DNA from 2 places in the Pseudoalteromonas sp. 31A1 genome. Region 1 is predicted to be linked to the other one. Evidence: predicted binding sites of a transcription regulator. Region 1 holds the regulator's gene; the other holds the start of a gene.
The links. The regulator sigma-54, encoded in region 1, starts transcription at its own class of promoters, with help from an activator protein. The targets are predictions, from matches to a motif close to GTTGGCACGNNNNTNGNNT.
Positions count from the first base shown of each region.

Region 2: a site for sigma-54 is predicted at 2,730-2,748, ahead of glnA (glutamate--ammonia ligase). Genes of this name have one in related genera too.

Region 1 covers NZ_WTKY01000003.1:329,753-336,098, reverse strand. The annotation lists gene rapZ (RNase adapter RapZ) at 1-132, opposite strand, end outside; gene ptsN (PTS IIA-like nitrogen regulatory protein PtsN) at 151-603, opposite strand; gene hpf (ribosome hibernation promoting factor) at 608-895, opposite strand; gene GQR52_RS05410 (RNA polymerase factor sigma-54) at 922-2,421, opposite strand; gene lptB (LPS export ABC transporter ATP-binding protein) at 2,491-3,216, opposite strand; gene lptA (lipopolysaccharide transport periplasmic protein LptA) at 3,213-3,758, opposite strand; gene lptC (LPS export ABC transporter periplasmic protein LptC) at 3,748-4,302, opposite strand; gene kdsC (3-deoxy-manno-octulosonate-8-phosphatase KdsC) at 4,299-4,850, opposite strand; gene GQR52_RS05385 (KpsF/GutQ family sugar-phosphate isomerase) at 4,851-5,822, opposite strand; gene GQR52_RS05380 (calcium/sodium antiporter) at 5,826-6,346, opposite strand, start outside.
Region 2 covers NZ_WTKY01000008.1:112,606-118,951, reverse strand. The annotation lists gene glnL (nitrogen regulation protein NR(II)) at 1-550, opposite strand, end outside; gene GQR52_RS10050 (DUF4124 domain-containing protein) at 633-1,154, opposite strand; gene glnA (glutamate--ammonia ligase) at 1,268-2,674, opposite strand; gene typA (translational GTPase TypA) at 3,182-5,005, shown strand; gene GQR52_RS10035 (hypothetical protein) at 5,258-6,031, shown strand; gene GQR52_RS10030 (CBM9 family sugar-binding protein) at 6,294-6,346, opposite strand, start outside.

The sequences.
Region 1 (6,346 bases):
CACACTGCGAACTAATGAAGGAAGCAAGTTAACTGGAATATTATCTACGCAATAATAACCTAAATCTTCTACAACGCGTAAAGCAACCGACTTTCCAGAACCAGAACGGCCGCTTATGATAATTAACTCCATTTAACACCCTTTATAAAACTATGATTGATTGACAATAACTTGGTAAAGCTCAGTATCTGATTTTGCACTGCGTAACTGTTTACAAAAATCTTTGTTGTTTAGTTTATCAGCAATGGTTGCTAGAGTCTTTAAGTGCTGCTGGTTATCGCCATCTGGTACGATGAGTGCGACGAAAATATCAACAGGGCGATTATCGATCGCATCAAAATTTATTGGAGTTTCGCTAACGAGTACTAAAGCCAAAGGCTCTTCTGCACCGCTCATTCTTCCATGAGGAATGGCAATGCCACGCCCTATACCTGTACTACCCAATTTTTCTCTGCTCATTAAAGCATTAAGAATATCTTGTTGCGGTAAATACGGAAGTTTGTCGTGAGCAAGTTCGCTAATGAACTCTAAAATTCTTTTTTTGCTATTAAAAAGGACCGCAGCTTTGCTGCAGTCCTGGCATATAAGTGAGCTTAATTTCATCATATTAGTGTCGAGCAAGCTTCTCTTTGTGTTTAATTACTTGTCGATCGAGCTTGTCGATCAACGAGTCAATGGCGGCATACATATCTTGATGTTCTGTAGAGGCAAATAGCTCAGCACCGCTTACGTGTATGGTGGCTTCTGCTTTTTGATTTAATTTTTCTACATCGAGAATGACATGAACATTATTAATATGATCAGAGTGTCTTTCTAGCTTCGCAAATTTGGTATTAATATAGTCTCTTAGTGAATCGGTTAATTCTACGTGACGACCAGTTAAGTTTAGTTGCATAAGCATTACCCTCTTTTTTTTGCGTCTTAAATCAAACTTTTACGCTGATTTGACGGTGGAATAGCCAGAGATTCGCGGTATTTTGCGATTGTACGTCTCGCTACTTTAATTCCTTGCTCAGCCAATATATCCGCTATTTTGCTATCACTCAATGGTTTTGCTGAGTTTTCTGCTGCGATTAATTTTCGGATAAGCGCACGGATTGCTGTAGATGAACATTCACCACCGTTTTCGGTGCTTACATGGCTTGAGAAAAAATATTTAAGCTCAAATATACCACGGGGTGTGTGCATATACTTTTGGGTTGTTACGCGCGAAATTGTTGATTCGTGCATTTCTACCATTTCAGCAACATCATTTAAAACCATTGGTTTCATGGCTTCAGGACCGTGTTCAAAAAAGCCTTGTTGTTGCTTAACAATACAATTTGTTACTTTTAATAGCGTGTCGTTTCTACTTTCTAAGCTTTTAATAAACCATTTAGCTTCTTGTAAATGCGAGCGAATAAACTGGCTGTCACCACTGGATTTTACAGTGCGAGACATTGCCGCGTATTGGCTATTAACACGAATTTTAGGCATGCTGTCTGGGTTTAACTCAACAACCCAGCGGCCTTTAATTTTTTTAACTGACACATCAGGAATAACATACTCAGATTCTTCTCTTACAATAGTATCTGCAGGTTTAGGGCTAAGAGTATGTATTAATGTCATTACTTCTTTAAGCTCTTCTTCTTTGAGCTTAGTTTTCTTCATTAATGTACGATAGTCACGAGCAGCTAATAAATCAATATGCTCGGTTAAAATCATTTTTGTTTCATTAATGTAAGGTGTTTCTTTATCAAACTGGTTAAGCTGAATACACAAACACTCTTGTAAACTACGTGCGGCAATACCAACAGGATCAAACAGTTGGATGCGTTTTAATACAGCTTCAATTTCATCAAGTTCGACTTCGTTATCATCTTCGTTTTCTTGATTAAAGCTTTCTAAAATCTCTTCGCAGCTTAGTGTTAAAATACCTGAATCATCGACGGCTTCTACAATAGCAATAGCAATAGCTTCGTCTGTAGGGCTAAATGGCGTTAGTTGTAACTGCCACATTAAATACTCATGGAGCGTTTCAGTAGAGGCGCCTTGGTATATTGATTCGTCTTCAGGCATCGGACCCGATGATGCTGCTGGGGCGGCACTCATGTACTCATCCCAACTAACATCCATAGCCATGTCGTCACTTAGCGTGTCTTTTGCAAGTGCTTCACCACTATCTTGTTCGTATTCGCTTGGAGCATCATCGGCAGATGCGCTAACAGTTATGTCATCTGTATCTGCTTTTTGCTCGTTTTTACCTGCAGCGTCTTCTGAATAGTCTGCTTCTTCAACCTCTAATAGCGGGTTGCTGTCGAGAGCTTCTTGTATTTCTTGCTGGAGATCCAATGTACTGAGTTGCAACAAACGAATAGCTTGTTGCAGCTGTGGAGTCATTGTAAGTTGCTGGCCCATGCGCAGCTGTAGTGATTGCCTCATGTATCTCTAACAATCCTTTTATGTTGTTATAATTAATACTAGCAGATGCTTAAAGACATGGCGTAAATGTTACAGCCTAAATTGCTCGCCTAAGTAAACATCGCGTACTGTTTTATCATTTAATACGTGTTCTGGAGTACCTGATGCAATCAGCTCCCCATGAGAAACAATGTAGGCTTTTTCACAAACATCAAGGGTTTCTCTTACGTTATGATCGGTAATTAATACACCAATCCCACGATTTTTAAGATGTTCTATTATTTTCTTTATGTCTAATACCGAAATCGGGTCAACACCTGCAAATGGTTCATCCAGTAATATAAATTTAGGATCTGCTGCCAGCGCACGTGCTATTTCAACACGACGACGTTCGCCACCCGACAATGCCATACCTTGGCTATCACGAATGTGTTGTATGCTAAATTCATCTAATAATTTATCGAGAGTGTCTTCTCTAGCTTGTTTATTTAACTCTTTGCGCGTTTCTAAAATGGCCATTAAGTTTTGATAAACAGTCAGCTTTCTGAATATTGAAGACTCTTGCGGTAAGTAGCCAATGCCTAATCTAGCACGACTATGCATAGGTAAAAGAGTAATATCGTTATCGTCTATCGATATTTTACCTTTGTCGCTAGGTACAAGTCCTACTATCATATAAAACGTGGTAGTTTTACCTGCGCCGTTAGGGCCAAGTAAGCCAACAATACTGCCAGCTTTGACTTCAAGGCCGACGTTTTTTACAACTTCACGGCCTTTATAGCTCTTTGCTAATAGCTCTGCTTTTAATGTGCTCATGGTTGACCTTTGTCGCTTTTTTTACTTTTTTTAGTCTCGATTGGTACTAAAATTGTGTGAACGCGGTCAGTTGAGTTTTCATCTTTTTCGGCACTGATTAGCTGCTGCTCTATATCGTAGGTAATGCTTTTAGCATTTATTTTTTGTCCCGCTTGCGATACTTGTGCATTACCAACAAGCGTTAAAAAACGCTTAGATACATCATAACGTACTTCGTCAGCACTGGCGCTCATAGTCGTGCCATCTGATTGCTTTTCTTCAAAGTGCGCAGGGCTACCTGTAGCAATTAATAATTGTTTATTATCGCCAAGTTCATCGCGTTTATGTACTTCTAAGCGGTCGGCTGTGATACGGCGGTTACCGTGAATAATTTCAACGTTTTTCTCAAAAATCCCGACATTAGCTTTTAATTGACCTTCTTGCTTATCGGCGCTTATTGAAATTTGATTTGCAGCCGGTTGCGTGTTTTGCTCTGCAGCACTACTATTAAACGCTAGTATAAGTGTAGGAATAATAAGTGATTTTAATATTTTATTGGTCATAATATATGGTTCGCGTATGGTTAATTAGTTTTATCACTTCGGTTTTTAAGTCGGCTTCTAGGCCTTTACCAGTGATTTTTAAATTGGGTCCAGTGATGATAACGGGTTGCTCCGAACGCATTGTTAATAGCTTTATATCTACCTGAATATTATCAGCATTGATTTTGTCTATCATGGCGTTATCGGTTAAGTTTTTGGCAACCACATTGCCTTCTAAAATTAATTGTTTGTCTTCGTATAATGTTGCTTCGTCTGCATTTATTTGCCACGTTTGCTTTTCGTTATATAAAGTAAAAATAGGTTTTTCAAAAAACGTAAAACCTAATTGTTGATATAGCTCCATTTTAGCCGCAGTGACTTTGTGGCTAATTTTACCTTGTTCGTCATAGGCTGTTTGTTTGAGTTCTATGGCTATGTAATCAGGCTTGGCAATAACTTCAGGCTCAGTCTGAGGCACAATATTTGTTTGTGTAAAATAAGGGTACCAAAGCCAAACCATACAGCTAATGAATAAAACGCTTAATATTATGCGCGCTGCATTCATGAACTAGTGCCTTGTGTAGTCAATGCTTTACCATTTTCAAGCATGAGCAAGTCGGTAAGCTCTCTTACTGCACCAAAGCCGCCAGGCATTTGCGTTACATAGTGTGATAAACGTTTAATAAGTGGATGGGCATCATTTACTGCAACAGCAAAGCCGACTAATTCCATAACGGGCATGTCAGGACCATCATCACCGATATAAGCAATTTGTTCATCGCTAAGGTTGAGTTTGTCTTTTAATTCTTGATAGGCAATGAGCTTATTTTCTTGGCCTTGATAAATATGCTGTACGGTTAAGCTGCTCATACGTTGTTGCACTATTTGTGAATGACGACCAGTAATTACAGCCACTTCAAAGCCACTGTTTATAAGCGCTTTAATGCCAAAACCATCTTTTGTATTAAATGCTTTTAGCTCTTCACCTTGATTACCAAGATAAATACGGCCATCAGAAAATACACCATCAATATCGCATATAAGTAGCTTTACTTTTTTAGCGCGTGCTTTTGCATCATCGCTCAGCGGTTGATAGAGTTCTTCAAATTGCATTTATAACACTCCTGCTTTTAATAGGTCTTGCATGTTTAATGCGCCAATAGGTTGGTTTTTATCATTGACGACGATTAAGCCATTTATACGTTTGTGTTCCATAATATTAAGCGCTTCAGCAGCCAAAATATCTTGTGTAGCCGTAGTACATGACTTAGTCATAACAACATCTATTTGTGTTGTATGAATATCAATTCTTTGCTCTAAAATACGACGCAAATCGCCATCGGTAAATAATCCCACGAGCTGCTGATCTTCATCAACAATGGCTGTCATACCTAGCCCTTTAGCAGACATTTCAATAAGGGCGTCTTTAACTGTTTGTGAAACGCTAATAATAGGTGTATTTGCGCCGCTGTGCATAACATCTTTTAAAGTAAGTAATAAGCGCTTGCCTAAACTACCACCTGGGTGAGATAGCGCGAAGTCATCAGCTGTAAACCCGCGAGCTTCTAATAATGCAACTGCCATGGCATCGCCCATCGCAAGCGTTGCAGTGGTACTTGATGTAGGAGCTAGACCCAATGAACAGGCTTCTTTTTCTACTTTAATACACACATGTACATTAGCAAGGGTCGCCATGGTTGATTGCGTATTGCCAGTCATCGATATCATTTTGGCACCAAGTCGTTTTAAAACCGGAATGATATTTAAAACTTCGCTGGTCTCCCCTGAATTAGAAATAAGCATAACCACGTCATTTTTAGTGATCATACCTAAATCACCATGACTTGCTTCACCAGGGTGAACAAAAAATGCTGGACTGCCAGTGCTTGCAAGGGTTGCCGCTATTTTATTGCCAATATGACCTGATTTACCCATACCAATGACAATAATACGGCCTTCGCAGTCGTACATTAATTGGCACGCGTTATGAAAATTTTCATCTACATATTGTGCAATATCACTAAGTGCTTGGCGTTCAACATCTAAAACGCGAAGGCCTTGTTCAATAAAATTTAGCGTTGCCATCATTTACCCTACTTGACTAAAAATATACCCTTGGTAACCCAAAAACGCTATTAGCAATAAGCCGCCTTCTACTCTATTGATACGTTGGGTGCCTCTAAAGTTCAATGACATAATAATTAGGGCAAGTGTTGCGCCAATCATAATTAATACGTCTCGGCTTACTAATGATGGGTCAATGGCAGAAGGGTTAATAATACCAGCCAGTGGTAATACCGCTAGAATATTAAATATGTTTGAGCCAACAATATTACCTAGTGCTAAATCATCTTCATTTTTAAGTACACCTGCAACCGAAGCGGCAAGTTCTGGCAAGCTAGTACCAATGGCAATAATCGTTAAACCAATTACTAGGTCGCTTAAGCCGAAGTATTTAGCAATATCGACAGCCGAACCTATTAAAAAATGAGAGCTAACAGGTAGGAGTATCATGCCGACAACTAACCAAAATACCGCTTTTTTCGTAGGTACATCGTTTGGTACATCGTCGCAGGCTTCTGAGACAAATGGGTCATCTTGGTTTTTTG
Region 2 (6,346 bases), on a different contig from region 1:
CGGCTTGCTCAATGATGAGCTCAGCACATTGATCTCTTTCTTGTTGATCAACCTCATACTGCAATAACTGCGCCGCTCCGCGAATTCCACCTAAAGGATTTTTAATTTCGTGAGCTAACCCTCTAATTAGGTTTCGGGCAGCTTGATATTGATGCATTTGATTAGACGCTTGGTCGTGCTTAATTTCGTCATCGGTTTGGCGCCACTCAAATAAAATATAAAGCGAGCCATTAAACTTAATTTGTCGTGTACTTACGGCTACTTTTGCATGGCGAGAATCGCTAAAAACCACGTCAGCTCTATGCTGCTGGCAATCTACGCCTTCAACTAGTGAGTATTGTTCTATACGCTGTAAATCGATTGAATGGTAGTTAAAAAGGCTATCAAACGGTTGATCTAATAGGCGCTTATTACCAAGGCCAAGCAGCTCGCTGGTACTGGTATTGGCATATACAACGGTGAAGTTTTTATCAAGTAACATGATAGCGGTTGTTTGATTTTGCCAAATGGCATCGAGTAGCTCAGGGCTAAAGTTTTTATTATTAATCATAGCTGCACCATTTTAGTGCGTGGATGTTTGCAAGCAAGTTATATGGTTAAATACACTGCTGCACGTTTAGTAATGCCCCAATTTAGTTACCTAGGTTTAGCCCTTTTCGGTGCATAAAAAATATGCAGGGTTCGCTTGTAGCAATAACTTGGTTTTTACTATTAAAAAGCTTTAATTGTAGTGTGTGCTGACCACGTTCTACATCTCTAATTGCAAAGGTTGAGCTGTCACTGGCTGGGCCGTGTGCTTTACCATCAATAAAAAGTTGTATAGTAAAACCAGTTTCAAAGCGTGGTTTTATTCGGCTAGTTACATAAACAGTGCCGGTATTTTCACGAATAGTCTGGTTATGATCAGGTGAGGAAATAGCAATACTAAAGGCCGCTTGTTGAGGCTGAGGTTGCTCGTCAAAAATGTCAGTATTTGTTGCAGGCATATTAAGATCTTGGCTGGTGAGCTTTACCTCTTGGGCCCCTTTATGAGGGGTGTCTGAGAACACTAATACGCCATTTTTATCTTTCCAAGCGTATATTTTTGTTTCACCGGCATAACCATAATTACTTAATCCTAAAGTAATTAATAGTAATAAAATCTTGTTATTCACTCTGCAGCCCTGCATTTTTATCGGTAACTTAACTTTAGTGGAGATTGACTAATTTTACCATTAAAAAAGCCCGCAAAGCGGGCTTGAGAACACACATATTTTTTACAGCTTAATTAACAGCTGTAGTACATTTCAAACTCAACTGGGTGAGTTGTCATGTTAAGCTTTTCAACTTCTTGAGACTTAAGTGAGATGTAAGCATCGATTAAGTCATCAGTGAATACGCCACCTTGAGTTAAGAATTCACGGTCTGCGCTAAGTGCAGATAGTGCTTCGTCAAGTGATGCTGCAACAGTTGGAATTTCTGCTGCTTCTTCAGCTGGTAAGTCGTATAAATCTTTATCCATAGCATCGCCAGGATGGATCTTGTTTTTGATACCATCAAGGCCAGCCATAAGCATTGCTGAGAAAGCAAGGTATGGGTTAGCAGTTGGATCCGGGAAGCGTACTTCAATACGACGACCTTTTTCAGATGGAACCACTGGGATACGGATTGATGCAGAACGGTTACGTGCAGAGTATGCAAGCATAACTGGTGCTTCAAAACCTGGTACTAAACGTTTGTACGAGTTAGTAGACGCATTTGCGAAAGCGTTAATTGCTTTAGCATGCTTGATGATGCCGCCAATGTAGTAAAGCGCATCTTCAGAAAGGCCGCCGTACTTATCGCCAGCAAAAAGGTTAACACCGTCTTTAGCTAAAGACTGGTGACAATGCATACCAGAACCGTTATCACCAACAACTGGCTTAGGCATAAACGTTGCTGTTTTACCGTATAAGTGAGCCATGTTATGGATAACATATTTCATTTCTTGAATTTCATCCGCTTTTAATACCATTGTATTAAAGCGAGTAGCGATTTCGTTTTGACCTGCTGTTGCTACTTCGTGGTGATGTGCTTCTACTACTTGACCCATTTCTTCTAGAACTAGACACGTAGCTGAACGCCAATCTTGGAAGTCATCAACTGGAGCAACAGGGAAGTAACCGCCTTTAACACCTGGACGGTGACCAGTGTTGCCATCTGCATATTCTTTATCTGAGTTCCAAGCAGCTTGCTTAGAATCAATTTTGTACATAGAACCAGACATATCTGATTTGTATTTAACATCGTCAAATACGAAAAATTCTGGCTCAGGGCCAAATAAAACAGTGTCTGCAATGCCTGTAGAACGCATGTAATCTTCAGCACGCTTAGCAACAGAACGCGGGTCGCGCTCATAGCCTTGTAGTGTAGAAGGCTCTACTACGTCACAACGTAAAATTAATGTCGCTTCTTCAGTGAAAGGGTCTAGTTTGATTGACTCAGGAACTGGCATTAATACCATGTCTGATTCGTTTATGCCTTTCCAGCCTGCAATTGAAGAACCGTCGAACATTTTACCGTCTTCGAAAAAATCTTCATCAACTTGGTGATGAGGAATCGATACATGTTGCTCTTTACCCTTAGTGTCAGTAAAGCGTAAATCAATGAACTTGACGTCATTTTCTTTAATAAAATCTAAAACCGATTGTGACATGTGTCCTCCAACTATTGGGTTTTGTTATTGCTGCATAATTGCTTTGGTATTTACTAAGCTGATTTTGTGCCATTATTGTAACTGGCTGTTTATAAATTAAAAAAATATCATTGCATCAAAATGGAATATATAAACGCACCATATTGGTGCGTAAATATTCCATTTCGGTGCAAAATTTACAGAGCGTAATTTGTTGTTAATTTAATCAGCTGAAATTAGCATAACCTAAATGTAAAAGAGTAACAAAAAGATCGGAAAAATAGCCAAAAAGACTGTTTTTCAAAAAAATATTGAAATTTAATTCATATAATTGTCATATATAAAACAGATACTTAGTAAAAGTATTGAGAAAGTTTTAAAATATGTATTGGATAAACTTTCATCCATGTCATTAATGAGGGATAATATGCGCCCTTTTAAATCCTATGCTGGGACATCTCGCGAAAGCGTGGATGAGTGCGTAGATCTTGCAGGATCATTGAGAATTTAATTTCTCTGAGTAAATATATGAGCATCGAAAAGTTAAGAAATATAGCGATTATCGCGCACGTTGACCACGGTAAAACAACTCTGGTTGACAAACTACTTGAGCAATCAGGTACATTAGAAACACGCGGCGGTAACGAAGAGCGCGTGATGGACTCAAACGACATTGAGAAAGAACGTGGTATTACCATTTTGGCTAAAAACACAGCCATCTCTTGGAACGACTACCATATCAATATCGTAGATACTCCGGGACACGCCGATTTCGGTGGTGAAGTTGAACGCGTACTTTCGATGGCTGACTCAGTATTATTACTTGTTGATGCTCAAGAAGGTCCAATGCCACAAACGCGTTTCGTTACGCAAAAGGCATTCGCGCAAGGCTTAAAGCCAATCGTAGTTATCAATAAAATTGATAAGCCAGGTTCACGTCCTGATTGGGTTATGGATCAAATCTTTGATTTATTCGACAACCTTGGCGCAACTGACGAACAGTTAGACTTTAAAGTAATCTACGCTTCAGCTATCAACGGCTGGGCAACACTAGATTTAGACGAGCCATCAGACAACATGGAACCTATGTTCAAGATGATCGTTGACGAAGTATCACCACCGGATGCAGATCCTGAAGGTGACTTCCAAATGCAAATTTCTCAACTAGATTACAACTCTTATGTTGGTGTAGTTGGTATTGGTCGTATTAAACGTGGTTCTGTTGCTCCTAACCAACAAGTTACTATTATCAGTGCTGATGGCACTACACGTAATGGTAAAATTGGCGCAGTACAAAGCTACCTAGGTCTTGAACGTATCGAAACTGATAGAGCTTACGCTGGTAACATCGTAACTGTAACAGGTATTGGTGAGCTTAAGATTTCTGATACAGTTTGTTTCCCAGGAAACGTTGAAGCATTACCACCATTAAGTGTTGATGAGCCAACTGTAACAATGACATTCTCTGTAAATAACTCACCTTTCTGTGGTAAAGAAGGTAAGTTTGTAACGTCACGTAATATCCGTGAACGTTTAGACAAAGAATTAGTACACAACGTAGCACTTCGCGTTGAAGATACTGGTAGCCCAGATAGCTTCCGTGTTTCTGGTCGTGGTGAATTACACCTAGGTATCTTAATCGAGAACATGCGTCGTGAAGGTTACGAGCTTTCAGTTTCTCGTCCAGAAGTTATCTTACGTACTGTAGATGGCGTTCTAGAAGAACCGTTTGAAACAGTTACTATTGACTGTCAAGACGAGCATCAGGGTTCTGTTATGGAACAAGTTGGCCTACGTAAAGGTGAACTTACTAACATGACTCCAGATGGCAAAGGCCGTATGCGTTTAGATTTCATGATCCCTAGCCGTGGTTTAATTGGTTTCCAAACTGATTTCATGACGCTTACTTCGGGTTCTGGTCTTATGTACCATACGTTCGATCATTACGGTCCTCACAAAGGTGGCGACATCGGTGTTCGTAAGAACGGCGTAATGATTGCAAACGCAACGGGTAAAGCACTTACTAACGCATTATTCAACTTACAAGAACGCGGCCGTTTATTCATCGGTCACGGTGTTGAAGTATACGAAGGTATGGTTATCGGTATTCATAACCGTGATAACGACCTTACAGTTAACGCCCTTAAAGGCAAGCAGTTAACTAACGTACGTGCATCTGGTACTGATGAAGCGCAAACGCTTTCTCCACACCTTAACTACTCACTTGAGCAAGCGCTTGAGTTCATCGATGATGACGAGCTAGTTGAAGTAACTCCACTAAACATTCGTATTCGTAAGCGTTACCTTACAGAAAACGAACGTAAACGTGCAGGTCGTGGACCAAAAGCATAATCTATTAATTTAGAATTATGATTTTAAAAGCCGCTGTATTGCAAAATACAGCGGCTTTTTTGTGTTTGGAAAGTCAATCCAAATGTCAACGTTAAGAGTTCTACTACTGGGTGATCAATCACTAAGGCTATAGGATTGGTAAATTTATAATATTAAAATTAATTTTTAGATATAGATGATAATATTGCTAGTAAAAGTAGGATACTTCAAAGTTAGAAAATTATATTCAGTTTGCTATGAGAGAGCGCGCGAATGGAAACGATTGAGGAAAAAGTTACTAGATTCAGAACATATAATAGGACTATGATTGCAGCTGCTTTTTCAAAACCAAATCGCCGGCATCAAGGTATTCCAGCTAAGCTATTATTATGCTCAGTCTTTGATTCTCTCTCGATTGCTGCTTTTCCGAATGAAAATAAAGTAGGTCATCGATATCGAAAAACGATATCAGAGCATTCTGGTTGGGAACATAATAATAGAGTTAGCTTATTACAGCTCTGTAGTGTTTTAGAAAGCCACCCTCAATTACCAAGTTCATTCTTGACCCTTAATTCTTGGGCTAAATCAGAGAAAAAGAAACGGTTTTCTAATTCAAATAGCCTGCTATCAATTAACAAAGGGCTAGAGTTAGATCCAACTTTTGAGGAACTTTTAGATAAATGGCCGAAGCAAAAAAATAAGCACCCAGAAACACTCGATAGATTATCTCCAGAGAGGTTCACTCATAAGAATTTGCTCTACATGTATCGGAATAAACTTGCACACGAGTTTAGATTGCTAGGCAATGGTGCTGAATCGCCTTTCAGAGTTGAATTTAAACCTTATTATCAAGAAGTATCAACTGTAACCGATTTGAGCTCTATGGGTGGATTAGTATCCACAAAGACATGGAGACTAGTCTACCCAATTGGCTTTTTTGTGAAAATTGCTAAGAATAGTCTCGAAAGTATATGTATTGAGTACAACTCTAAAGGGACTAGCCCTTTCCTTAATTATAAAGAGAGCGACTTATGGTTAGAGCAATAATAGCTTTACTATGAGAACTTTTTTTCGTTTAAAGTTATCGACTTCTTCAATAGTAATATAGGAATATCTCTAAAAGCGCAGCGCCTCTTTGTGAATAATTTACTTAAAGATTTTTTGCACAAGGAGAAGGGAATGAGAAGTGAAAGAGGGAGAACTGAAACAGCCGATAATGCGAAGTATCAATGTTTGTTGGTGGGATGTTTTTGCGTTGGGTTTCGCTTCGCTCAACCCAACCGACTTCAATTATTTTATTGGTAGTTACTTACTTTTTAGGGAGTAGGGTGATTTTGCCAAATACATCTGCGTCTATAAATC